Chloroflexus aurantiacus J-10-fl: one gene and its partner. The protein of the gene in region 1 interacts with the protein of each later gene in a pairwise test. Links are inferred from orthologs where the notes say so. Each region holds a gene or a part of one and is shown on either strand. Other genes may lie near its edges. The genes, in order: CAUR_RS13015 and ndk.

The links.
Region 2: the proteins of CAUR_RS13015 (region 1) and ndk interact in binary tests that used the Escherichia coli proteins (3 or more experiments, as listed by UniProt). The link is inferred for Chloroflexus aurantiacus J-10-fl from one-to-one orthologs.

The regions. Positions count from the first base shown.
Region 1 is NC_010175.1:3,308,641-3,320,669, reverse strand. What follows is about bases 4,670-7,643. They hold CAUR_RS13015 (5-formyltetrahydrofolate cyclo-ligase), read right to left. Parts: upstream 6,461-7,643; coding sequence 5,879-6,460; downstream 4,670-5,878. Other genes in these bases: CAUR_RS13005 (DUF4491 family protein), read right to left, coding at 7,161-7,574; CAUR_RS13010 (DUF4491 family protein), read right to left, coding at 6,792-7,127; CAUR_RS13020 (nitronate monooxygenase), read right to left, coding at 4,670-5,688. Outside these bases: CAUR_RS13045 (glycine--tRNA ligase), read right to left, coding at 1-688; CAUR_RS13040 (tyrosine recombinase), read right to left, coding at 960-1,820; CAUR_RS13035 (hypothetical protein), read right to left, coding at 1,901-2,086; CAUR_RS13030 (diacylglycerol/lipid kinase family protein), read left to right, coding at 2,220-3,191; CAUR_RS13025 (TolB-like translocation protein), read left to right, coding at 3,221-4,210; more of CAUR_RS13020, read right to left, coding at 4,207-4,669; CAUR_RS13000 (NUDIX hydrolase), read right to left, coding at 9,953-10,597; CAUR_RS12995 (PHP domain-containing protein), read right to left, coding at 10,600-11,421; CAUR_RS12990 (rhodanese-like domain-containing protein), read right to left, coding at 11,418-11,936; CAUR_RS12985 (MBL fold metallo-hydrolase), read left to right, coding at 12,025-12,029. UniProt on the Escherichia coli protein: Involved in the removal of 5-formyltetrahydrofolate.
Region 2 is NC_010175.1:936,978-948,969, reverse strand. The notes cover bases 5,852-8,788. They hold ndk (nucleoside-diphosphate kinase), read right to left. Parts: upstream 7,580-8,788; coding sequence 7,124-7,579; downstream 5,852-7,123. Other genes in these bases: CAUR_RS03610 (tetratricopeptide repeat protein), read right to left, coding at 8,124-8,788; CAUR_RS03615 (roadblock/LC7 domain-containing protein), read right to left, coding at 7,709-8,080; aroF (3-deoxy-7-phosphoheptulonate synthase), read right to left, coding at 5,999-7,030. In the rest of the region: CAUR_RS03650 (GAF domain-containing sensor histidine kinase), read left to right, coding at 1-1,547; sucD (succinate--CoA ligase subunit alpha), read right to left, coding at 1,821-2,708; deoC (deoxyribose-phosphate aldolase), read right to left, coding at 2,757-3,548; CAUR_RS03635 (sugar kinase), read left to right, coding at 3,671-4,573; CAUR_RS03630 (FtsW/RodA/SpoVE family cell cycle protein), read right to left, coding at 4,624-5,748; more of CAUR_RS03610, read right to left, coding at 8,789-11,992. UniProt on the Escherichia coli protein: Major role in the synthesis of nucleoside triphosphates other than ATP. The ATP gamma phosphate is transferred to the NDP beta phosphate via a ping-pong mechanism, using a phosphorylated active-site intermediate.

The DNA of each region.
Region 1 (12,029 bases):
TCCGACTACGCGGAATACCGATCTGCTCCCACCAGGCCAGGCGGGCTTCAAGCCAGCGTTGATGCCACTCTTCATCGGTACCGGGCATCACGAAATACTCGATCTCCATCTGCTCAAATTCGCGAACCCGGAAGAGAAAATTGCGTGGATTGATCTCATTGCGGAAGGCTTTCCCAACCTGCGCAATCCCAAACGGCAACTTCCGCGCCGAGGTCGTCAGGACATTGGCAAAGTTGACGAAAATCCCCTGCGCCGTTTCCGGGCGCAAATAGGCAAACGAGCCGCTGTCAGCCACCGGCCCGATCTGGGTCCGAAACATCATATTGAAGGGGCGCGGTTCGGTCAGATCGCGTGAGCCACAGTTGGGACAAACACCCTGAATATGGTCGGCCCGCCAGCGCATTTTACAGTTCCGGCAATCAACCAGGGGATCGTTGAAAGTCTCTTCATGACCGGAATATTTCCAGACCAGCCGATTCATCAGAATGGCCGCATCAAGACCTTCCATGTCATCGCGTTCGTAGACGTTTGTTCGCCACCAATCAGCAATGATATTATTCTTCAACTCCACGCCAAGGGGGCCGTAATCGTACACACCCTGTAACCCACCATAAATCTCGCTGCTGGGGAAGATAAAACCACGACGCTTGGCCAGCGCCACGATCTGATCAAGTGATGTAGCCGGCACGATATTCCTCCTTTGCGCAACGTCTGACAACAAAAAACCGGGCGCCGAAGCGCCCGGGGACGCATCACTCTGACGCGCGGTTCCACCCCGGTTAGCGACCGTAGTCGCTCACCTCAATCACGATTCAGCTCCCCGGCGCCGTTCCGCCATTCAGGGCCACCAGGCTCGCACCGTCCCTAGTTCGCTGTGCGCCCGTCGCGACGTACTCCTCCGGATCATCGCCGATGTGCTGCGAGTATAGCACACGCAGTAGCAACTCGCAACCATTATATCAAGACGACTCCTCGGCAAGGTGTGCATACATCTGCGTCGTAGCAATCGAAGCGTGGCCCAGGCGCTCTTGCAATTCGCGCAGATCAACACCGTTCCGCAATTGATGGGCCGCGAACGAATGACGCAACATATGCGGCGTCAAATCGTGCATACCAACCTGTTCGGCATACGTCTTAAGAATCAACCAGAAGCCCTGACGGGTCAACCGTTTACCACGATGATTTAAAAACAGTGCTTCCGGATCATCAGGAGCCTGGCGCGCCAGTTGTGGACGGGCAATGTCAAGATACTCCTCCAGCGCAGTCAATGCCGGATCACTCAGCGGGATTGTCCGTTCCCGCCCCTGGCGCCCCCGACAACGCACCGTTCTGTGATCAAAAGCGACATCATCAACATTTAATGCAACCAACTCGCTTACCCGCATACCGGTAGCGTACAAGACTTCAAGCATTGCCTTGTCGCGGATCCCTTCGGGTGTACCGTTTTGTAGCGGCACCTCCAGCAATTCATCAACCTGATGCTGAGAAATAGCACGTGGCGGGAACCGATCAACCCGCGGTGCATCGAGTTGATCGGTAGGATCATGATGAATAACGTTACGCTCTTTCAGAAATGAGAAGAACGACTTGATCGCCGCCAAACGACGCGCCATCGTTGAGTTGGCGTACCGCTTCTCTTTGAGATTGATCACGAACGCCATCATCGTCTCACTGTCGACGTCTGACCAGTGTTCAATCCCGCGCTCGTGGAGAAACGCACAAAGCTGATCAAGATCGGTACGATAGGCGATGGTCGTGTTGGCCGACATCTTGCGTTCGTCGGCTATATAAGCAAGGAATTGCGCTACATACTGGTTCATGAGTCTTGCCTGCTCATTGAAGGCTAATGGAAGGTCTTAGAGTACCGTGTATGGTAATGGAAAGCTGACGGTGTGTCAATTCAAAAGCAGCAGCTCTCTTTGAACCCACAGCGCTGACAGCGATAAAATCCGGCCCAGCGCTGCATCTGCGCCTGGCAGGCAGGGCACTCGCGTTCATCATCATCGGCAGGTTGTGGACGGCAGATCTGCTGCTGTGACACCCGCTCTTGCTGAAGCCGAGGTTGTACCGACGGCGATTGACTCATCAGTGACCTCCTATACCTTTCACGTTGCCCACCTATTGTACCATGCGTTATCCAGGCGTCATCCAGGACGATGGTACCATACCAGATTCTGATATACTGACCATAGCTTGTTGAACAGAGAGAGAAACAGTCCATGCGTACATTGATTGTCTTCAACCCGACAGCCGGCCACGCTGAACAACTGGAGGCTGAACTGGAAGCAGCAGCACAGGTCTGGCGCGAACAAGGTTGGACAGTTGAATTACAACCGACCAATGGCCCTGGTGATGGTCGACGATTAGCCAGCCTGGCAGCCAACAACGGTTACGATCTGGTGGTTGCTGCCGGTGGTGACGGCACCATCAATGAAGTAGTTAATGGTCTGGCAGGCAGCCAGACAATTCTGGCTACGCTGCCACTAGGTACGATGAACGTGTGGGCACGCGAGTTGGGGTTACCGCTTCAGCCACGCGCCGCAGCCCAGAAACTCTGCTCGTGGTCACCGCGTCCGATTGATCTGGGACGTGCCGGTGATCGCTATTTTCTGCTGATGGCCGGTATTGGGTTTGACGCCGCCATCACCGCGAATGTCCGGCCCGACGAGAAGCGACGATTTGGCGCATTGGCGTATGTGATGCGTGGGATTGAAGAGGTGATGCGCATTCGTGGCACTCGTGCCCGTATCTGGCTCGATGGTCGTCAGATTAAAGCGCGAGTGTTGATGATTGTGATCGGTAATTCCCAATTGTACGGCGGGTTGGTGAAAATCACGCATCGTGCCAGCATTGACGACGGGTTACTGGATGTCTGCGTGATTAAAGGGGATAACGGAATTAACGCGATTGGTCACCTGATTGCAATCTTGCGCCGTCGGTTTAGCCTGAATCCCGATATTGCCTATTATCGCGCTCATACCATTGAGGTCATCACCCAGCGCCCGTTACCGGTGCAGGTCGATGGTGATCCGATTGGGGTTACACCGCTGCGCTTCACCGTCGTCCCATCAGCGTTGCGCGCCCTCCTCCCACCCGATCTGCCCGATGATCTGATTCAGCAGCCACCGCCTGGGGCCAAACGCTGGCCACAACGATTACTGGCCTGGCTGCGTCGTCGGATTGATATCTGAGCACTACATTCACCAAAATAGACAGAACTATGCAACGACGACTACCAGTTCATTATGTCCTTGTATTGCTGGTTTGCCTGCTTGCCGCGTGTGCGACACCTTCCAGCCCCAGCACCCCAACGCCCCCTCCAGCCCTGCAAGGCGACACCTTGAGCGGTCGTCTGCTCTTTAGTCGTGACGATGGTATCTGGTTGTGGGAAGGTCGCACAGCGCGTCGCTTAATCAATCCACCGGTAACCCAACCGGCTTTCAATCCAACCGGCAACCAGATAGCCTGCATCGTCTTGCATGCTGGTGCAAGTGATCTGGTAATTACTGATACCGCGGGGGCAATGCTCGCGCAACTGACCCGCAACGAGCCGGCAGCACCGCCCGGTAGCATCGAGAGAGTGTACAGTGCGAAATGGGCATTTTATCCGACCTGGCTCCCTGACGGAAGTGGCGTCCTGGTATCCGCCCAAATAGCGCCCCCCGTTGGCGATCCGCCAGCCGATGCGCCCCTCGCCATTGTGCGCTACGATGTGAATGGCCGGCAGCAGGTTGTGTTTAGTGACGCCAACGCTCATCTGGGCAAAAGTGTCGTGCTGCCCTCCGGCGATTTTATCGTTGTGCGTACCCCGCTCGGCAGCGATGGTCAGCAGCAACTCTTCCGCATTAGCAACAATCAGGCTACGCCATTACCAGGAGCACCAACACCAGCATACGATCCGGCTCTCAGTCCCGATGGTACCTGGCTGGTTTTTGCCGTTGGCATTAATGGCGGTAGCGATCTATACGCAATGCCGGCCAACGGCGGTTCGCCGATTCGCCTCACCGACATCGGTTCTGCGCGATCACCGGCTTTTGCGCCCGACGGTAAAACACTGGCATTTCTGGCAATCCCACCCGGCGGGCGTGGGTTTGATCTCTACCTCGCCGAAGTAGCCATCGCTGGCGACACTCTGCAACTCAGTCCGCCCCGCCGGCTTTCGACCGACTTTGCCATCAATGCCGATGGTGGGCTGACCTGGGCGCGCTAGATACCAACCTGATCGGCTACCGTCGCAGCCGGCTTCGTTGCCAGCGATATGGCCGCAACCGGTGGACGTTGACCGAGCAGATACGCTATCACATCGGCAGCCGAATAGCCCTGCGTCACATCAAAGATGGTGGGTAGACGCCGCAAATCATCACCGCTCGTAAGCAACGGCGGTTCGACACCAATATCGGCGCGGGCCTGACCAACGCCAATATTCGACATCAACGCATTGCACAGGCACCGCCGACCCTCGGTATCGCACAGATTACCACCCTTCTTCACAAAGGTGGCAATCGGTTCACTGGCACAGCGATAGCCAATCGTCCCTTTTGGTGTGCGATACATTGTTCGCAAATAACCCAGGTCACAAATCCGCTGGCGCGGGACTCCCTGGGCGGGATCGTTATCCCAGCGTACCACCTTGAACGGGTAGCCGGTCGGCGATGCGCGCGGATCGGTAAAGACATCAACCGTACCACGCGCTGCTGCGTCGAGCACCGAACGCCGCAGCGGTTCGGCCAGTCCAGAGTCGTTACAGAAGGCAAACAGCGTCCCAACCTGAATACCCATCGCCCCGGCAGCCCGTGCTGCGGCCAGCCCTTCCGGCGAAGCGGTACCACCAGCCAGCCAGAAGGGTAGGCCAAGGGCTGCAACCTTTGTCGGATCAACCAGATCACGCGGCCCATACAACGGCTCGCCACGTTCGTTTAGCTGCAATTCGCCACGCGGCGGCGCATTATGACCGCCTGCGGTTGGCCCCTCGATGACCAATCCATCAACACCAGCGATCTTGCGTGCGAACATGGTTGCCAGCGTAACACTGGCGACGATGGGAAGAAAGAGCGGACGACGCAGTGGCGGTGGTTCACCAGCCCAGTGTTCACGCGGATCAAACGTTATGTATGTAGGAGGTGCACCTTCATCGCCTTCGATCTCGGCAGTCAGGCGAGCAGGAAGATGCGCAGCCAGCGCATCGAGTGCAGCCGGAATCTCGCGCGGAATACCCGCTCCCATAATGATCACATCGACTCCTGCCAGCAGTGCACCGTAGAGCAGCGCAAGGTTGGGCAATTGAATCTTGGTCAACAGATTCATGCCAATTGGGCGATCATGACCCTCTTTCGCCAGCCACACCTCAACAAATGCCGCCAGGATGGCTATCTGCTGCCGTTCCTTACTCACCTTCAAGTTGTACATCGGCAACAGATCGTAAGGCTCACCTGGGGCACGACCATCAGGCCGGAAATAGGCGGTTAACACACGTTCGGCCACGCCAGGAATCGGAAAATGCGCCATTGCTCGTCGCATAGCGCCATCAGGATCGCCATCCTGCAAACGCCGAATCAGAATGGTATCGATACCGGTACCAGAGACAACACCGAGCTGACCACAGGCTGCAACCGCCCGTGCCAGTCGCCAATCGGAAACGGCGGCACCCATACCACCCTGAATAATCATCGGCAAATCGCTGGCGCGCATCGATCTCCACTCCTTATACATTTCAACAGGCAAACGAACACTATCGCTGCCAGATACGACCCAGAGGCAGCAACTGCTTCCGTGTAGCAACAAGCGGGGTTAACGAACTGTTCATCGGTCGGCAACGGAAATCAGGCCCTCTCTGATGTATGATACCGCAGAGCAGCTTACGATGCCAGATAAGAAATCGCTACCGGTAATGCTCATGTCGGCGACGAATGCCATCCTCGCAGACGACCAGATCAAGCGGGTAATCGTGGGCTTCACGGGGAAGTTCAGCGACCTCCTGATCGGCAAAGGCCACACCAACAGCGACGGTCGATGCAGTTGCCAACAGCGCATCGTAGTAGCCACCACCATACCCCAGGCGGTACAGATCGCGATCAAATGCCAGCAAAGGCACAATCGTTAGCGACCATTCACCCGGGTACGCAGGCATGAGGCGACGTGGCCGGCGAGTACCAAACCGGCCAGGCACCCAATCCTCTTCAGACAGACTGGCGATCCAGCTATGACGAAGCTCTCGTTGTCCCCCGACAACCGGCACTGCCACAGCCTTTCCTGCCGCCAAAGCAGCCACGATGAGAGGCCGGGTATCCACTTCCGAGCGCATTGGAACGTAGCAGTGAATTGCCCGGGCCGCCGTAAATACGGGCAGCGACTGCACCAGTGCACAAATGCGGACACTTCGCTGATCGCGATCAGCTAACGCATCACGACGCGCTTGCATCAGAGCACGCAGAGCTGCTTTCTGATCGGCAACGTCGGTCATGATTACTCCTGCGCAATGGCATCTTCGCAACCACCGGCTTGTTGTGCCGGGCAACGAGCCGGTTCATTGAAGTGGCCGCAAGTGACAAACAGCTAACCGCTGTTCTCCCGTCGCACAGCCAGAATATGCGACACCTGATTAACACCCTGGCTTCAGCCTACACCCTGAAGTTATCCGCTACCGATGGATTATATCATTGCCTGCCACATCCCTCACCCTGGCCGTCGGCAAAACTGGCGTGCGGAAGCAACATACTTCCGCACGCCAGACAACGGCACTGTTCAAGAGCACGCACGTCGGAGAGCAGACTCCATCGTACCATCCACCTCATCTACAGGTGTGGAGCCTTAATCCGCCGGATAATCTCAACGAAAGGCGGCTGTGGTTTGGGATTCGGGTTACGCGGAAACCAGCCCAATTCGGCACGCACTGCCTGTTCTTTCAACTCAGTAGCGCCCCAGATGAACGAAGCGCCGGTAACACCCAGTAAGGCCGACCAGCCGGCATCAGCGACAAACAGTGATAACACGATAATCCCGATCCCGAACAACAACGGATACGGCCACCAGAGATAGCCGAGATAATATTCCATTCTGATAACCCAGAAGAAACCGAAACCGATGATACCTAGACTAAACAGACCGATGGCCAGACCTTCCCAGTACATAGCTTGCTCCTCGTCGCATTCACATGGTGCCGGCTAAACAGTCTCCGGTTCACGCTCGCGCACCGGTTGTTGCGGAAGAATCAGTGCCTCACCCGGTTCACGGTCGAGTGGATCGTGGATAGTTGCCCGACCTTCGGCCAGGTACCGGGCATGGCGTGGATTGTGAGGATTGGCAGGCGCGTGGCCGTGGCGTACCCGGCGATCCTGACGCACTAGCTCGAACGCATCCCACCACAGCGAAATGCCGACAACACTACATACACCACCGATGGTGACATTCGCGCTGAAGAGGGCCACCAGGTTGAGCAGCAGGCCGGCAATAATCAAGACGACCATTGGCGGACGAATATCGGCACATTTCGCTTCCAACCAACGCACCCCAACGTGCCCCCACCAGATGCTGAGAAATGTTGCAATTGCTAACCAGAGACCACTCGTTTGCAGCATGTCATTCCCTCACAAATCTACACAAATCTTAGTAATCTTCAGCAGTATCCCATGGAAGATGCGCCATGTCAAGCGAAGCAAATGACGGGGTTGCCCGAACGAAACTTTCCATCACACTAAATGCGGAGAGGGGTCTTTTGTGATTGCAGTGCGTTTTTTCACAAATAATCTGCAAGAGTTTGCATCGATATGATACTGCCAAGGTATAACAATCCCATCAAAAAGGTATGAGGTTATCTCATAGATGCCCGCTCCCAGCGGGATATGCATGACCTACATGTCGCAGGTAGCCGGTATGAGGTATCGGTCGTTTCACAGGCCGCCAGGGATGTTCTGACCGTGCCCGGTAAGGGCGCACGGCCGTGCGCCCCTACCACTGCCGGTACGGGATGCTGCCGCCATCCACGGGACGATAATCGTCACCGGCTGAAACCCGATGATGTCCGATCAGGGTGCAGCAGCACCCATGGCGGGGATGAGCGCCCGTTTGGGAAGCACCTGGTCCTACCCTATCCAGCAAGACACCCCCGTCCACCACCCTATGCATTACCCATACCTCGCATACTGCATTGCCCGCGTGCCGGAGCGGGTCGGGGGAGTGATGACGAACGTGCTCCCCAGCCGGGAGCCAGGAGCGCGCGCCTCCGGCGCGCATGGTGCTGGTACCAGTGCTGGAGGGAGGAGCCAAAAGCAAGCTCCCGGCCCTGACGGTATTCACGGACGACCAGGACAGATGATCGAACACAACGTCTACCCTATCAGGAAGCCCTGGCTCACACGTCTGCCCTCCCCTCTCCCGCCCCCGCTATGCATTCACAACTGGTGTTAACCACGTGCGTATCAGCGGCTATGATCGCCATAGGTGCTGTTGTGGACGACTGACCCGGTGGCAGTGCGCCGCTCCAGCCGTGGTATCACGTGCTGAATGGGGTGCCTTACACGCGCATCATGTGCGTGGCGCGCAGTGTGGAGTGCGGCAGCCATGCTGCCGCGCCAGCCGTGCTCACGATCCGGCGCGGATTGCAGCGGGCTCCCGTGCCAGTACGTACCCCTGCTGATGGGGATGGCTGAGCGCAGGCCGGTAGCCTACCCCACAGCGTGCTGGTGCCGGTAGTGTGGAGGGGTGGGTTCGGTAGGGGCGGGTTGAGAACCCGCCCCTACGGACGGTGCCTGTACCGTTCACCTGACCATCCACGGGATGCGGTGGATGGGAATGTCTTGCATCGCGTGCCATGGATGGTTGTTCAGAGGTGATCGCAGCCGCTACGTTCCCCGTTCCCGCGCAGCGCTATGCCTCACCCATACCCAGGTTGTCAACCGCTTCGCTCATCAGTCGAACCTATCTCATCGTGCGCGATCCTGGGCACTATCGCGTTGCCCTGCTGTCGCGTGGGTCTTACGTCACGAACGGAAAGCGGATGATAGCAGCGAAGGTAGCCGTTGGATCAGACCACGGGGAAGATGTCCAGCCTGCGCACCAGCGGCCATGGCCAGCCCCTGCCGGCGGTGGATGGAATGCCTCCACAGGGAGCGCTTGCAGCCCGACCTAACGCAGCGCGACATGTGGGTAATGCATAGGTCCGCCACCACGGTGTCCATCCGGCTGCCGTCGGTGATCCCTGCGGCGACGGACGGATGAACCGGATAGCTTCGGCATCACGACAGGGCTGGTGCCGAGCAGTGATGCCCGGGGAAGCGCATGCTGCGATAGCCCCTGATGAGAAGCGCAGATGGTAACTATAGCGTTATGGGTAATGAAAAGGCCGGGAGCGGGGATGGTGCTATTACCCATCATATCAAGTCTGCTTCAACGGAGATCATCGCTCAGGATCGCACTATCACGCCAGCGACCTGAGCGCGGATACGCCAACCAGCCTTCCCACGGAGTCATCTTACGCTCCGCAGGGGATACTCTTCCCAGACCAGATTCCCCGTGTCGCGTGGTATGAAGTGCGGCAGCGTGGCTGCCGCAGCAGCCACATTTTCGCTCAGGTGTGAGTCAGAGTGGTTTCCCCGTGCCGGTACGTGAGCCTGGTACCAGGGATTCTTAAGCTCAGGCTAGAAGCCCGAACCACACGGCGCGGCATCAGTACCACGCTGATCACGCCGCAGGGCGCTGGACGCGAAGGTATCCTCAACAATGGTGCGCAGTACTTTTCAAGATTTGATGTTACATCACAAAACAGAGCGTATCTCTTCAGCAATAGGCAGCAGTAGCGCGATGCCCTGTACCGCCATCACGATCACGCTCGTATCGACTGTGGTCCACCCAAAAGCACGTCACCAACCAGCCTTCCACTCGGCCCGGTAACGTAACTCTCTGGCCCACAGTCAGACACGGTGCATCTCACCGGCAAGAGCTGCTGCACACCGGGCAATTACCCAATCATTCCATTATTCATCCAGGCTGCACACTCTTCGTGCATTACTGCCCGAAACCGGCCCCAGCTTGCCCACTTGCCCCTGATTGCCGGATCGGACGTATCAGAAAGCTGTCGCAACTGCTGTGCCAGATTCACCAACTCCGCAGGCGGTATTGTACGGAATTCGTCAACCTGCTCATTGGGATCGCTCGCCTGCAACGTACCGGCCAGCTCATCCAGTAAGAAGACATAGCTGACAAAATAGTACGGTATCTCAACATTACTTTGATAGGTAATAATATTCAGAAATCGATTGATGCGCACCGTGAGACTCGTCTCTTCTGCAACCTCACGGGCCAGCGCTGTGCTGATGCTCTCATCCGGCCCAATCCCACCGGTGAGCAAACGAAACACATTGGGTGGGTAATAGGTTTTACGCGCCACAATCAGGCTGCCATCAGGACGGCGAATAACCATCCCCACTTCGCCAACCCGATCTGTTTTGCGCAACGGATCGAATCTGCCATCATCGAGGTATACATGGCAGTAACGAGGCGCACCATACGCCGCAACGAGATCGACAACTTCGGCTTGATGATGCGCTGGAAGGCGAGACAAAGCTTCTCGCCAATCCATTGTGTCTTTGCGATGGTGTTTCATGATTACCTGCTGAGATAGTCGATGATCGTTACATCAGTTCGCGGCCAGCTAGCCAGCGTCTGATGGGGATGATGCGAGTCACTCCCCCCAGAAACCAGCAAGCCGTGACGTGCCGCCGCAGCCAGCAGGCGCTCACGGGTGGCTGCGTCGTGCGTTGGATAGAAGACTTCGATCCCATCCAAACCAACCGCGGCCATAGCTGCAATATCTTCATCAGTCGCCGGTATTGCATAGATGCCTTTGCTCCGTCCGGGATGCGCCAGTACTGCCAGCCCCCCCAGATCATGTGCCACCCCGATCACCTCTTGGACGCTGAGTGGTCGGTAGGCAGCAGCGAAATGGGTCAGGATAAAGCGCATACCGGCCTCTTCATCGCCTTCACCGGCCACCCGGCCCGGTAATTCATTGTGGCGGGCCAACACCAATGCCACATCGGCGACGGTTGGCGGTCGATCACGATCACTCAGACCGGGCATGACAAAACCGGCAGCCGCCAGATCACGCAACAACTGCGCAGCATCGGCAGCATTGCGATGAACCACCTCGGCGCACAGGTCGAGCAGTAACGGTGCCTCCGGATCAACCGCGTAGACAAGCGTATGCCACAATTTACCATTGAAGGCACTATCAATTTCAACCCCACTCACCACCTGAACCCCGTAATGCATGCCGGCCATGGCCGTGGTAATCACATTGGCTGTCGTGTTATGGTCGGTCACCGCGATCATGGTCAGACCCTGGGCTGCCGCTGCAACCGCCAATGCTACCGGTGTCCAGGTTGCGTGATGAGGTGTTGCATTTGTGTGAATGTGTAAATCGATCATGGTTGCTCCAATGGCAGATTAGCCGCCTGCCACGCTTCAATCCCACCGTCGAGCGCTGCTACCGGCCCGTAACCGAGATCGCGAAAGATTTGCGCCCCCCGCTGACCGGCTGTTGGGCGGCTGGCATCGCCATAGGTAACAATAATCCCTCCAGGAGTCAATGCAGCCAGCCGCTGATTGAGATCAGGAGTTGCCAGACTCAATGCACCGGGCAGATGACCGGCCTGGTATGCCTCACCGGCCCGCATATCGACGAAGATGACCTGGCCGGCCTGCCATCGCTGGTACGCCTCGGCAACTGAAATCGTTGGCGCTGGAGGACTATTGGCCGGATCGCCGTGTCCAGGGGCTGTCTCCACCGTTGGAACAACAGTTGGCACGGCTGCTGGCGTTGAAGCACTGTTTCCGGTGATAACAAAAGCCAGGATACCGGCCAGCAACACAATACCACCAATCACGAGTGGTAATTGCCAGGCCGGTGCCTGCCTGGTTACTGGTGATTCAAAATTATCCATACGTCAAACATCGCCTTGTCTAGTTCTTGTCGTATTATAATGCAAGCAGGATACCGCCAACGCGCTGCGTCATTCAGCAGGATTATGTATGCT
Region 2 (11,992 bases), 2.4 Mb from region 1 along the record:
AGGCATCGCTTGATCGCCTGATCGCTTTCTGGCCGGCTCAGGCCGGTGCATTGCTCTACGTTTCGCCATACGGTGAAACGACGAAGGTGATGCACGGCAAACTCGATGCTGAAACGTTGTTGTTGATCGAGCAGGCGCGCGATGGCTTCACCCGTCGTGACGATAATGGCGAACCGATTGTCGGCTCGTATTCGATTGACGAGGGGCGTGACCTTATCGAGTTGCCATTACAGAGCGGCGGGCAGGGTGTGGGACTGCTGCACCTGGTGGTCAGCCGTAACAATCAGCAGTCGGGGGGGCATCCACCCCTGGATGAGGAGTTGCTTGTGCTGCTGGTGCGGGCAATTGGTGGTGAAGCCGATAAGCTGGCCATGTTGCGCCGGGCCGAGCGGGATTTACGCGAGCTGCATCTACTCTACGAGATCGGCCAGTCACTGGCAGTGAATCTCGATCTCGCCAGTCTGCTGAACGATATTAAGTTACGCGCCCCCAAAGTTGTTGGGGCCGAGCGCTGCTCAATCTTTATTCTCGATGAAGAGACGAATGAGTTAGTCCTCGAAATTCCCGGCGAGCAGCGTCAGTATCGGATGCCGGCTGATCGTGGGATTGCCGGTTGGGTGGTGACGCATGGCGTTGGTCAGATTGTGAATGATGTCGAACACGATCCGCGCTGGTACGATGCGATTAGCCGTGAAGCCGATTTTGTCACCCGCTCGATAGTGTGTGTGCCGATGCGGGTGAAGGATCGGGTGATCGGTGCCATGCAGTTGTTGAATAAGGCGAACGGTCAGCCGTTCACCGATCAGGATATGCAATTGCTGACAACGCTGGCGGCTCAGGCGGCCATTGCTATCGAGAATGCCCGCCTCTATCAACGGCTGAAGGAAGAGCGTGACCGGCTGTTGCTGAAAGAGGCCGAGGTACGCCACGCTATTGCGCGCGATTTGCACGATGGCCCCACTCAGAGTATCGCGGCAATCGCGATGAATATTGAGTTCATTAAGCGTCTGTTCAAGGCCATGCCTGAACGAGTTCCGGCTGAACTCGATACCCTGGCTGAACTGGTGCAAAAAACGACCCACGACATTCGCACGTTACTGTTCGAGTTGCGTCCTCTCGGCCTCGAAACGCAGGGTCTGCTGGCAACATTGCAACAGTACGTTGAACGTTGGCGCGATCCATCTGGTAGTGATACGAAGTTGCGCCTGGAAGCACCGGCTCAGGTGCCACGCCTGTCACCCGAAGTTGAAGCAGCCGTCTTCATTATTTTGCAAGAGGCGGTGAATAATGCCCGCAAGCACGCGCACAGTGATACGATCACTATCTATTTGTATGTTGAAGAGGATCACTTTGTAGCCAGTGTGCGTGATCGCGGGCGGGGCTTCAATGTTGCTGCGGTGGAAAGTGGCTATGTGAATCGCGGTAGTCTCGGCCTGTTGAATATGAAAGAACGGGCACGTCTGATTGGTGCCGATCTGCGTATTCGTAGTGAGATCGGTCAGGGGACAACGGTTGAATTGCGTATTCCACTGAGTCAAGCGCGTTGATGCAGGGTTTGGCCGCGACAGACGACGCTCGCCTTGCCTGCATCCCGGTCATCCGCCAAGACCTGCGCAGGTTGAGTTTGGTTGCCGTCTACCCGACACAGCTCAACCACGACCTGAGTCGGGCATCTCTCCTATCAAGTCTAGTGTCGCAGGGTTCATACCCCGTGATCCGACGCTCACCCTTGCTGATCACAATTATCTGGCCGATCAAAGATGAAGAGGGTGGATTTCTAACCCACCCTCTTCCCGTGCGTCGTACTACTATCACCCAGCCTACCCGGCACGGGCGCTAAGCGCCTCTTTAACCAGGCCGGCAATATCGGTTGGCATCCGGGCAACGCGCACCCCAACACTTTCCAGCGCGGCGATCTTTTCCTGGGCGGTTCCTTCGCCACCGCTGATGATCGCACCGGCGTGTCCCATGCGTTTACCGGGCGGCGCTGTCTGGCCCGCAATGAAGCCTACCACTGGCTTCGTCACATGGGCCTTAATGTAAGCGGCGGCCTCTTGTTCGGCGGTACCACCAATTTCGCCAATCAGAACAATCGCCTCAGTTTGTGGATCAGCCTCAAACATGCTTAATACATCAATGAAATTTGTCCCGATAATCGGATCGCCGCCAATGCCGACGATAGTGCTCTGCCCAATGCCCAGCCGGGTGAGCGCATCAACCGCTTCATAGGTCAGGGTACCCGATTTGCTCACGATCCCAACCGGGCCGGGCATCGCGATGTTACCGGGAATGATGCCCACTTTGGCTGCTCCTGGCGTAAGCAAGCCGGGACAGTTCGGCCCGATCAGGCGCACGCCGCACTCTTGCACAAAGGCGTAGGTACTGACCATATCGAGTGCCGGGATGCCCTCGGTAATACACACGATGAGCGGAATACGGGCGGCTGCCGACTCGCGAATGGCATCGGGCGCAAAGGGTGCAGGCACATAGATAACCGCAGTGTTGGCGCCGGTTGCAGCGACTGCTTCCGCTACTGTATTGAAGACAGGCACTCGGCCATCAATCGCCTTCTGACCACCACGTCCGGGGACGACGCCGGCAACGACATTTGTCCCATACTCGATCATCTGGCGGGTGTGAAATTCACCCTCTTTACCGGTAATTCCCTGTACCAACAGTCGGGTGTTGGCATCGATCAGAATGCTCACTCGTTCCTCCTTAATAAAGTACAGATATACGATGCGATATGCTTTATCTTAATACGTGTCGCTATTTCGCGGTTCAAGGTTTGTGCCTTCAGCCTCCTGCACAATGGCAACACCTGCCGACGTGCCGATTCGGGTTGCCCCGGCTGCGATCAGTTCCTGGGCCATTGCCAGTGAACGCACGCCACCTGATGCTTTGACGCCAATGGTCGGCCCTACCGCTGCCCGCATGAGGCGAATATCGGCAACGGTCGCCCCACCCGGCCCGAAACCGGTGCTGGTTTTCACAAAGTCGGCACCCGCCCGTACTGCCAGCATACAGGCCATCACCTTCTCAAAATCGGTCAACAGGCCAGTTTCCAGAATAACTTTTACTAATACGCCACTGGCATGGGCAGCATCGGTAACAGCCCGAATATCATCAACCACAGCGTGATATTCACGTCCGCGAAGTGCCCCAATCGCCAGCACCATGTCTACTTCACGTGCCCCATGCCCGATAGCCTGTACTGTCTCGAAGACCTTCACTTTTGTTGTGGTGGCTCCGAGCGGGAAGCCTATCACCGTGCAGACCCGCACTGCCGAACCGCTGAGCGCACGCGCACAACGTTCAACATAACGCGGATTGACACAAACACTGGCGAACCGGTAACGCTCGGCCTCGCTGCACAGCCGGTCAATCTGATCAACTGTCGCTTCAGGCTTGAGCAGTGTATGGTCGATAAAACTGGCAATAGGGGTATCTGAAGCAGGTGGGACTGGTGGATGCGCCAGGGGTGTACCAACCGGTAATCCAACCAGGGCATCTATGTGTGACCGCACCTGTGCGATTAGATCTTCCACGACGAGGCTCCTCTTGACGACTGGCGCCAGGTTCTGACATCATTCACGATGCTATTGTAGCATAGCCGCGCAAGCTGCTTGCTGAACAGCAATGATAGGCATGTGCTCGCAGAGGAGAGGGTATGACGCGATTTGATGCTATCGGCGTGGGAATTGCCAGTTGGGATCTTGTCGGCGTGACTGCAACGTCACCGGTGTTAGGTCAGAAGCAACCGCTTGCCGGATATACGGAGATGGGTGGTGGGCCGGTCGCGACTGCGCTGGCGACCATGGCCCGTTTCGGTGCTCAGGTAGCGCTGGTCAGTGCTGTTGGCGATGATCACTACGGTATGGCGATCAAGGCCGAGTTGACCAGATTCGGGGTTGACACCTCGTTCGTTGTGACCGGTCGTGGCTCTTCGCATATTGCGTTCGTGTTGGCCGAACCCGGGAGTGATCGGCGAACGGTATGGTGGTACAACGAGCCGACGGTGTTTGCCGATCTCTCATTTCCTGCCGAACTGGCAGGACAAACCCGTGCGTTGTTGATTGACTCTCACCTACCGGCGGCTCTCTCTGCGGCTCGTCAGGTACGGGCTGCTGGAGGACGAATAATGATTGATGCCGAGCGGGTCAATCCAACAGTGCTGGAATTACTACCACTCTGTGATGATATTGTCGTCTCTGCCAATTTTGCCCGTGCAGTCACCGGCCTTTCCGACATAGTAATGGCAACTCAGGCATTGGCTGAACGGTATCGTACACTGGTTGTCGTTACCGCCGGTGAAGCCGGTAGCTGGGCCTGTCACAATGGTGAACTCATTCACACGCCGGCCTTTCCCACTACGCCGGTGGACACAACCGGTTGTGGTGATGTCTTTCACGGTGCCTTACTGTTCGCGTTGTTGCGCAATGATCCATTGCCGGCAGCCTTACGCTTCGCCAGCGCAGCGGCTGCGCTCAAGACACGCGGACTCGGTGGTCGAACTGCGTTACCATCGCTCGCCGAGGTTGAGGCCTTGGTTCGCACTACCACTGCGCAGTAGCAAGATACGGTTAATGTGTATGGTGAGATCAGACAATCGGTAAAACTGCATCAGAAAGCAATATGTCGGTGGCGAAGACTGATACTTTGTAACAGGCCAATGGCGATCAGGGTGGTCACCATAAAGCTGCCTCCCGCCGAGACGAACGGCAATGGCAGACCGGTTACCGGCAGGAGACTCATGTTCATGCCAATGTTGATGACGGTGTGACTGAAGAGCATCCCGAAAATACCGAGCGCTATCAATCGGCCAAACTGATCACGCGCTTTGCCAGCAATAGAGAGGGTCTGCCAGAGTACGACCGCCTGAAAGATGATCAGCACCACACCACCGATAAACCCTAATTCTTCGCCGATAACAGCGAAGATGAAGTCGGTGTGCTGCACCGGCACGTAATTGCCCTGACTGAACAGGCCACGGGTGAGGCCGGTGCCGGTCAGACCGCCGGAACTGATTGCATTGAGTGCCTGAATGACGTTATAAGCGGCATTAAAATCAACAGCCGCCGGATTAGTGAGCAAGTAGTAGAATGTACTGAGCCGAACTTGCTGATAGGTATCGAGCACGTAGTGCCACGCGATCCATGCGAGTGGGATGGCGGCAATGAACAGGGTGATCAACTGGACCAACCGCATGCCACCACCCCACGCCATCGTCAGCCAGATGCCGGCCAGAACCAGCGTTGTGCCCAGGTCGGGCTGGATAAAGATCAACGCCATTGGTACACCGGCGATCAATAATCCACCTATCTGCACCAGCCAGCTTCCACCACGATCAGCGTAGTGCTGCCAGTACGTGGCCAGCGCAATGATGAGCACGAGTTTGCCCAGTTCAGCAGGTTGAAACGTTCGTTCACCGATGGCAATCCAGCTCTGCGCACCTTCACTTACGCGGCCGATTACCAATACCGCACCCAGTAGTAGTATTGTGCTGACGTAGAGTGGGCGCGCCAGGCTGGAAAGCAAGCGGTAATCAAACGACATCATGGCGACCATGGCGATCAGGCCGACAACGATATATACGATTTGACGTCCGAAGACCGGACGTAATGGTAAGCCATTACCGGCCACTGCATTCAGGGTTGCACTGTGGAGTGCCAGGCTGCCAATAATCAGCAGGACAGCTACACTGACCAAAATGCCCCAATCCAGATCCCGCCAGCGCCGCGTTTCCACTGGGTACCTCGTTATGTCGTTGTTGTCCAGGTCGTGAACAACTCTGCTGGTATTGTATCTCTGCCGTGCTCAGTATCCATGTGTCAGATGTCTGGCGTTGGGAAGCCATGCTTCCGCGCCTGTCGTGCTCTATATTTGGATGCACATGGCACCTGCCGGACTTTGCCCGGATGGTTAGACTGCTATTAATTGTCAGGTGTGTCTATTGTGCACGAGCAGAAGCCTATATCAGCGCGCTATGAAACAACTGCTACTTTGTCTGAGCTACGTCACAACGCACCAGAGGTCGCTCGATGGCTGCTGCTACCCGATGCAATTGCTTCATCAGATCGGCAAAACTCTCAGGCACCAGTGACTGTGTCCCGTCGCAAACGGCAAAAGCTGGATTGTCATGCACCTCAATGATCAAACCATCAGCGCCGGCAGCAATGGCAGCTCGCGCCATCGGAATCACCATGTCGGCCCGACCACTGGCATGCGACGGATCAACAATGACCGGTAGGTGCGAAAGCTGCTTGATCAAGGGCACCGCTCCCAGATCAAGGGTAAAGCGCAGACTGTCATCGAACGTGCGAATACCTCGTTCACACAAAACAACGTTTGGGTTACCTTCGGCCAGAATATACTCTGCCGCCAGCAACAAATCCTTCACGGTAGCCGCAAAGCCGCGTTTGAGTAGTACCGGGTGGCGGGTACGCCCAACTGCCCGCAACAGCGAGTAGTTTTGCATATTGCGCGCACCGATTTGCAGCATGTCGGCATACTGCACGACGAGCGGTAGTGTCTCGGTGTCCATCACTTCCGTGACCACCGGCATCCCGGTTAACGCCCGTGCTTCAGCCAGAATTTGTAAGCCGGCCTCCCCCAATCCCTGAAAGGAATAGGGTGAGGTGCGCGGTTTATAGGCCCCACCACGGAGGATGACTGCACCGGCGGCCTGTACCGCTCTTGCTACATTGAAGGTCTGTTCGCGGCTTTCGACCGTACATGGCCCGGCAATGATGGTAATGCCCGATCCACCGATGGGAATGCCACCAACGTCGACAACGGTGTCCAGCTCTTTGAATTCCCGGCTCACCCGTTTGTAGGGTGCTGTGACCCGGATCAATTGACTCACGCCGGGCAACCGTTGTAATCGTCCGGCCTGTTCAATTGGGCCTTGATTTCCTGTAATTCCGATGGCTGTGCGTGTTGGCCCAGGCATCGGATGTGGAGTGAATCCCATCGCCCGGATTTCAGCGCAGACCGCTTCGATCTGCTCCGCCGTGGCATGTGCTTCCATGACTACTAGCATAGACAAGGCGGCGGTTGGCGGCAAGCATCAGGTTGCGCCAACCGCATTGACGGACGTAGTGTCCGTTATTCGGAACAACGACTATTCGTAGATCCAGTTGTCGAGCGCACGATTCCACTCGCCAATTAGCTCGTGCGGTTGGAAGAAGATCGCTGTCTCGCGCTCACCACTTTCCGGCGAGTCCGAAGCGTGAATCAGATTGCGACCAATGTCTACTCCAAAGTCGCCCCGGATCGTCCCCGGTGCTGCTTTGGCCGGATTTGTGGCGCCTACCATTGCCCGCACCAGCTCCACGGTGCCCGGCTTTCCGGCAACGACTGCCACAACGACCGGTGCAGAGGTGATGTAGCTGACCAGACCGTTGAAGAAGCTCTTGCCTTCGTGCTCGGCGTAGTGGCGGCGCGCCAGAGCCTCGTCGACCTGCATCAGCTTGAGGCCCTGAAATTTCAAGCCCCGCTGTTCAAAGCGGCTGATGATAGCGCCGATCAATCCTCGTTGTACGGCGTCAGGTTTCAAGATTAACAGTGCACGTTCCATGGATACCTCATAACATTAAGAAACAGGTCTGTTTCCCGCGGTCAGTATACCACATACAAAATGCTGACAAACAAAAATCGACAGGTTGTTACCTGTCGATCTGTGCTCTGAGCTACCATTGAAGGCGCGTTAGATCGGAACGGCCTCACTGATCCGTTTGGCCGCACGGCGCATTTCCATCTTGACCAGGCCGAGATTGACCGTGCGCTGTGTGATCACCACCAGGATTAGCTCTTTGGCTTCCAGCAGTAAGATCGAGCCGTCTTTGGCATCAATAATGGAGTCAACTAAATGTCCGACTCCGAGTCGGCGGGTCGCTTTATCAATTTCACCGAAGACTGCCGCGGACATTGCTCCCAGTATTTCGGCATCTTCTTCATCGAGCAGTGTGCTGGCTACGACCAGGCCATCTTTGCCGACCAGCAAACTGCCAATCACACCGTCGACCCGAATGAGATCTTCTACGATGCGGCGCATGCTAAACCTTTCTTGTGGTGCCATCGCGGAGTCTGCTTTCTCTACATAAGAAAGACGGATACCTCACTTATTCGGCAAATGTGACGCTGTAAGTGGCAATCGCCTCTTCCAGTCGTCCCTGACGCGAGTACACATCACCAAGGATGCGATATAACTGACGAAGAACTGGCGTGTCCTCGATGGTGTTGATAAGGTCTTCCAGCTCCTCGGCCATTCGATCAAGCAGTGTCGTGTGCTTGAGTAAGCGACGATAGATGACAGCCATTAGCTCGGCCTGCCCGGTTTGCGCACAGAGGCGGGCAATGGTGAAAGCCAGAGAGTGATTGGCCGGATTGGTGCTCAGTTGTCGTAAGTAATCGTCGATTGTTGCATTACCGGTAGGAATAAAGTCTTCTGGTGCCCGTGGCCGAATTGGTGCCCGTGCCGAACGACCACGCCCGCTGGTCAGAGCTTCACGGCGGGCAAAACGAAGATCGTCACGAGTCGGTGCTACACTTCGTCGCTCTTCTCTTGTCGGCGTCCGTAACATCGGTTGCGCTTTAGGTCGTTCGCTGAGTGGTGGCAACACGACTCGTGCCGGTTCACTCGTCATCGGCTCAGGCGGTGCATTCCAGATGTCATCAAGCGCCTCCAGTGGTTCCGGCACGAAGCCAGTATCTTCTGGTGCTGGCGGCGGCGGTGGTTCCTCTACCCGTGGAGCGGTGCGTACAGCTTTTGCTACCGGTGCGGTTTCGGCAATGCTGAAATCAAACAGGTCATCCTCAGCCGCCCCCGTCCCCGACGGCGAAGCCGCTTGCTGGGCCGCCTCAAGCTGGGCAATCTCCTCCGGCGACAACCCCAGCTCTTCGAGCGAGAAGGGGGTCAGCTCCGGTTCAGCGGAAGCTGCCGGCTGTGCCTGCTGCTGTTGGGCGGCCTCAAGCTGGGCAATCTCCTCCGGCGACAGTCCCAGCTCTTCGAGCGAGAACGGTGTCAGCTCCGGTTCGGCAGGCGCGGCGGGCTGGGCCTGCTGCTGGGCCGCCTCAAGCTGGGCAATCTCCTCCGGCGACAACCCCAGCTCTTCGAGCGAGAAGGGGGTCAGCTCCGGTTCAGCGGAAGCTGCCGGCTGTGCCTGCTGCTGTTGGGCGGCCTCAAGCTGGGCAATCTCCTCCGGCGACAGTCCCAGCTCTTCGAGCGAGAACGGTGTCAGCTCCGGTTCGGCAGGCGCGGCGGGCTGGGCCTGCTGCTGGGCCGCCTCAAGCTGGGCAATCTCCTCCGGCGACAGGCCTAGCTCTTCGAGCGAGAAGGGCGTCAGCTCCGGTTCGGCAGAGGCGGCGGGTTGGGCCTGCTGCTGTTGGGCGGCCTCAAGCTGGGCAATCTCCTCCGGCGACAGTCCCAGTTCTTCGAGCGAGAAGGGCGTCAGCTCCGGTTCGGCAGGCGCGGCGGGTTGGGCCTGCTGTTGGGCGGCCTCAAGCTGGGCAATCTCCTCCGGCGACAGGCCCAGTTCTTCGAGCGAGAAGGGGGGCAGTTCCGGTTCGGCGGAGGCTGCCGGTTGGGCCTGCTGCTGTTGGGCGGCCTCAAGCTGGGCAATCTCCTCCGGCGACAGGCCCAGTTCTTCGAGCGAGAAGGGCGTCAGCTCCGGTTCGGCAGGCGCGGCGGGTTGGGCCTGCTGCTGGGCGGCCTCAAGCTGGGCAATCTCCTCCGGCGACAGTCCCAGTTCTTCGAGCGAGAAGGGGGTCAGTTCCGGTTCGGCGGAGGCTGCCGGTTGGGCCTGCTGCTGTTGGGCGGCCTCAAGTTGGGCAATTTCCTCCGGCGACAGGCCTAGCTCTTCGAGCGAGAAGGGGGTCAGCTCCGGCTCGGCGGAAGGTTGTGCCAGGGCTGGCTCTTCATCGAATGGGGTTAAATCCGCCGTCGCTGATGAGGTTGCTGGAGCAGGTTCTTCCTCATTTAGCTCGGCCTCCATATCGATAATCTCATCGCCATCCCGTATCTGAATGCCGGCCCGGTAAAGCGACCAGCCAATCTGCTCAATCCGGTCAGCTTCCTGTTCGGGGTCTTTCACCACAGCGATAATATCGGTCAGATCGACGTACCCCTGGCGATGTCCCAGTTTTATCAAACGGTTGAGATCGGGGTCGCCGGTATCGATCATCGGTTCTTCATCATCAGAGAGGACTACTGTCTCAAAGTTACCCAGGCTGATACTGTCTATTTCATCGGGTGAAAGCCCAAGCTCACTACTGGTTGTTGCCCCACTCTCAATATCTTCAAACGAGAATGGCTCAAGATCGGCAAACTCATCAAGTGAGAAGGGTTCGACCCCAGGCAACTCAAACGATGGCTCTGCACTTGCTGTATCCAGATGTGCAAACACATCGTCTGTAGAACCAGTTGATGACAGCAGGCTATCAATTGGCTCATCGGTGAAGACCATCGTTTCACTTGTGGTCGCCGGTTGCTGCGCCGCCTCAAGCTGGGCAATCTCCTCCGGCGACAGGCCGAGTTCTTCGAGCGAGAAGGGGGTCAGCTCCGGCTCGGCAGGGGTTGCGGGTTGGGACTGTTGCTGTTGAGCGGCCTCAAGCTGGGCAATCTCCTCCGGCGACAACCCCAGCTCTTCGAGCGAGAAGGGGGTCAGCTCCGGTTCGGCAGGGGTTGCGGGTTGGGACTGTTGCTGTTGTTGGGCGGCCTCAAGCTGGGCAATCTCCTCCGGCGACAGGCCTAGCTCTTCGAGGGAGAAGGGGGTCAGCTCCGGCTCGGCAGGCGCGGCGGGTTGGGCCTGCTGCTGGGCGGCCTCAAGCTGGGCAATCTCCTCCGGCGACAGGCCTAGCTCTTCGAGGGAGAAGGGGGTCAGCTCCGGCTCGGCAGGGGCTGCCGGCTGGGCCTGCTGTTGGGCAGCTTCAAACTGAGCGATCTCTTCCGGCGACAGGCCTAGCTCTTCGAGGGAGAAGGGGGTCAGCTCCGGCTCGGCAGGGGCTGCCGGCTGGGCCTGCTGTTGGGCAGCTTCAAGCTGAGCGATCTCTTCCGGCGACAGGCCTAGCTCTTCGAGGGAGAAGGGGGTCAGCTCCGGCTCGGCAGGGGCTGCCGGCTGGGCCTGCTGTTGGGCAGCTTCAAGCTGAGCGATCTCTTCCGGCGACAGGCCTAGCTCTTCGAGGGAGAAGGGGGTCAGCTCCGGCTCGGCAGGGGCTGCCGGCTGGGCCTGCTGCTGTTGGGCAGCTTCAAGCTGGGCAATCTCCTCCGGCGACAGGCCTAGCTCTTCGAGGGAGAAGGGGGTCAGCTCCGGCTCTTTCGGCAGGTTGACCGGCTCACTCTTTTCACTCAGAGCGCGAACCGCACCGGTTGGCGCCAGACTCTCATCGATACTTGCCTTTGGGATGCGGAATGTACCGGTTAGACGCTCAGGTGTATCGTCATCCTCGCGAAGCGACACATCATCATTTGAGAAATAAGCGGCGACATCAGTTTCAGTTAGCTCAACCGGTGACAATGGTGGCTCCTCGACCGGAGGCAACGAAGCCGCCCGTTCGACCAGCTTACTGAAAATCGATGGGCCACCCTGCTCTGGCTCTTGGGGTAACTTGATACCACCACCGCGAGCTGATGGCTCTTGCCAGCTATAAATCCCTGGCTCGATAGACTCGGTGTGTGCTTCGGGAGATGCTGATACTGCATCATCAAGTGCCAGATCGTCGAGCGAGAAGGGCTGAAGTGTGGCCGGTAGTTCATCACTCGCCGATGTTGCACCGAAATCAAGATCGTCAAGGGAAAATGGTTGCAGACCGCTCAGTTCATCGGCAAAGGTGTCGGCTCCGCCGGTTGTTGTTGATCTGCCTTCGAGCTGGGCAATCTCTTCTGGTGACAGACCCAGTTCTTCGAGCGAGAAGGGTTGCAGGGTCGGTTCGGCGCTGGCCGCAGCAGCGGGCGCCTGACCTTCGAGCTGGGCAATCTCTTCTGGTGACAGAC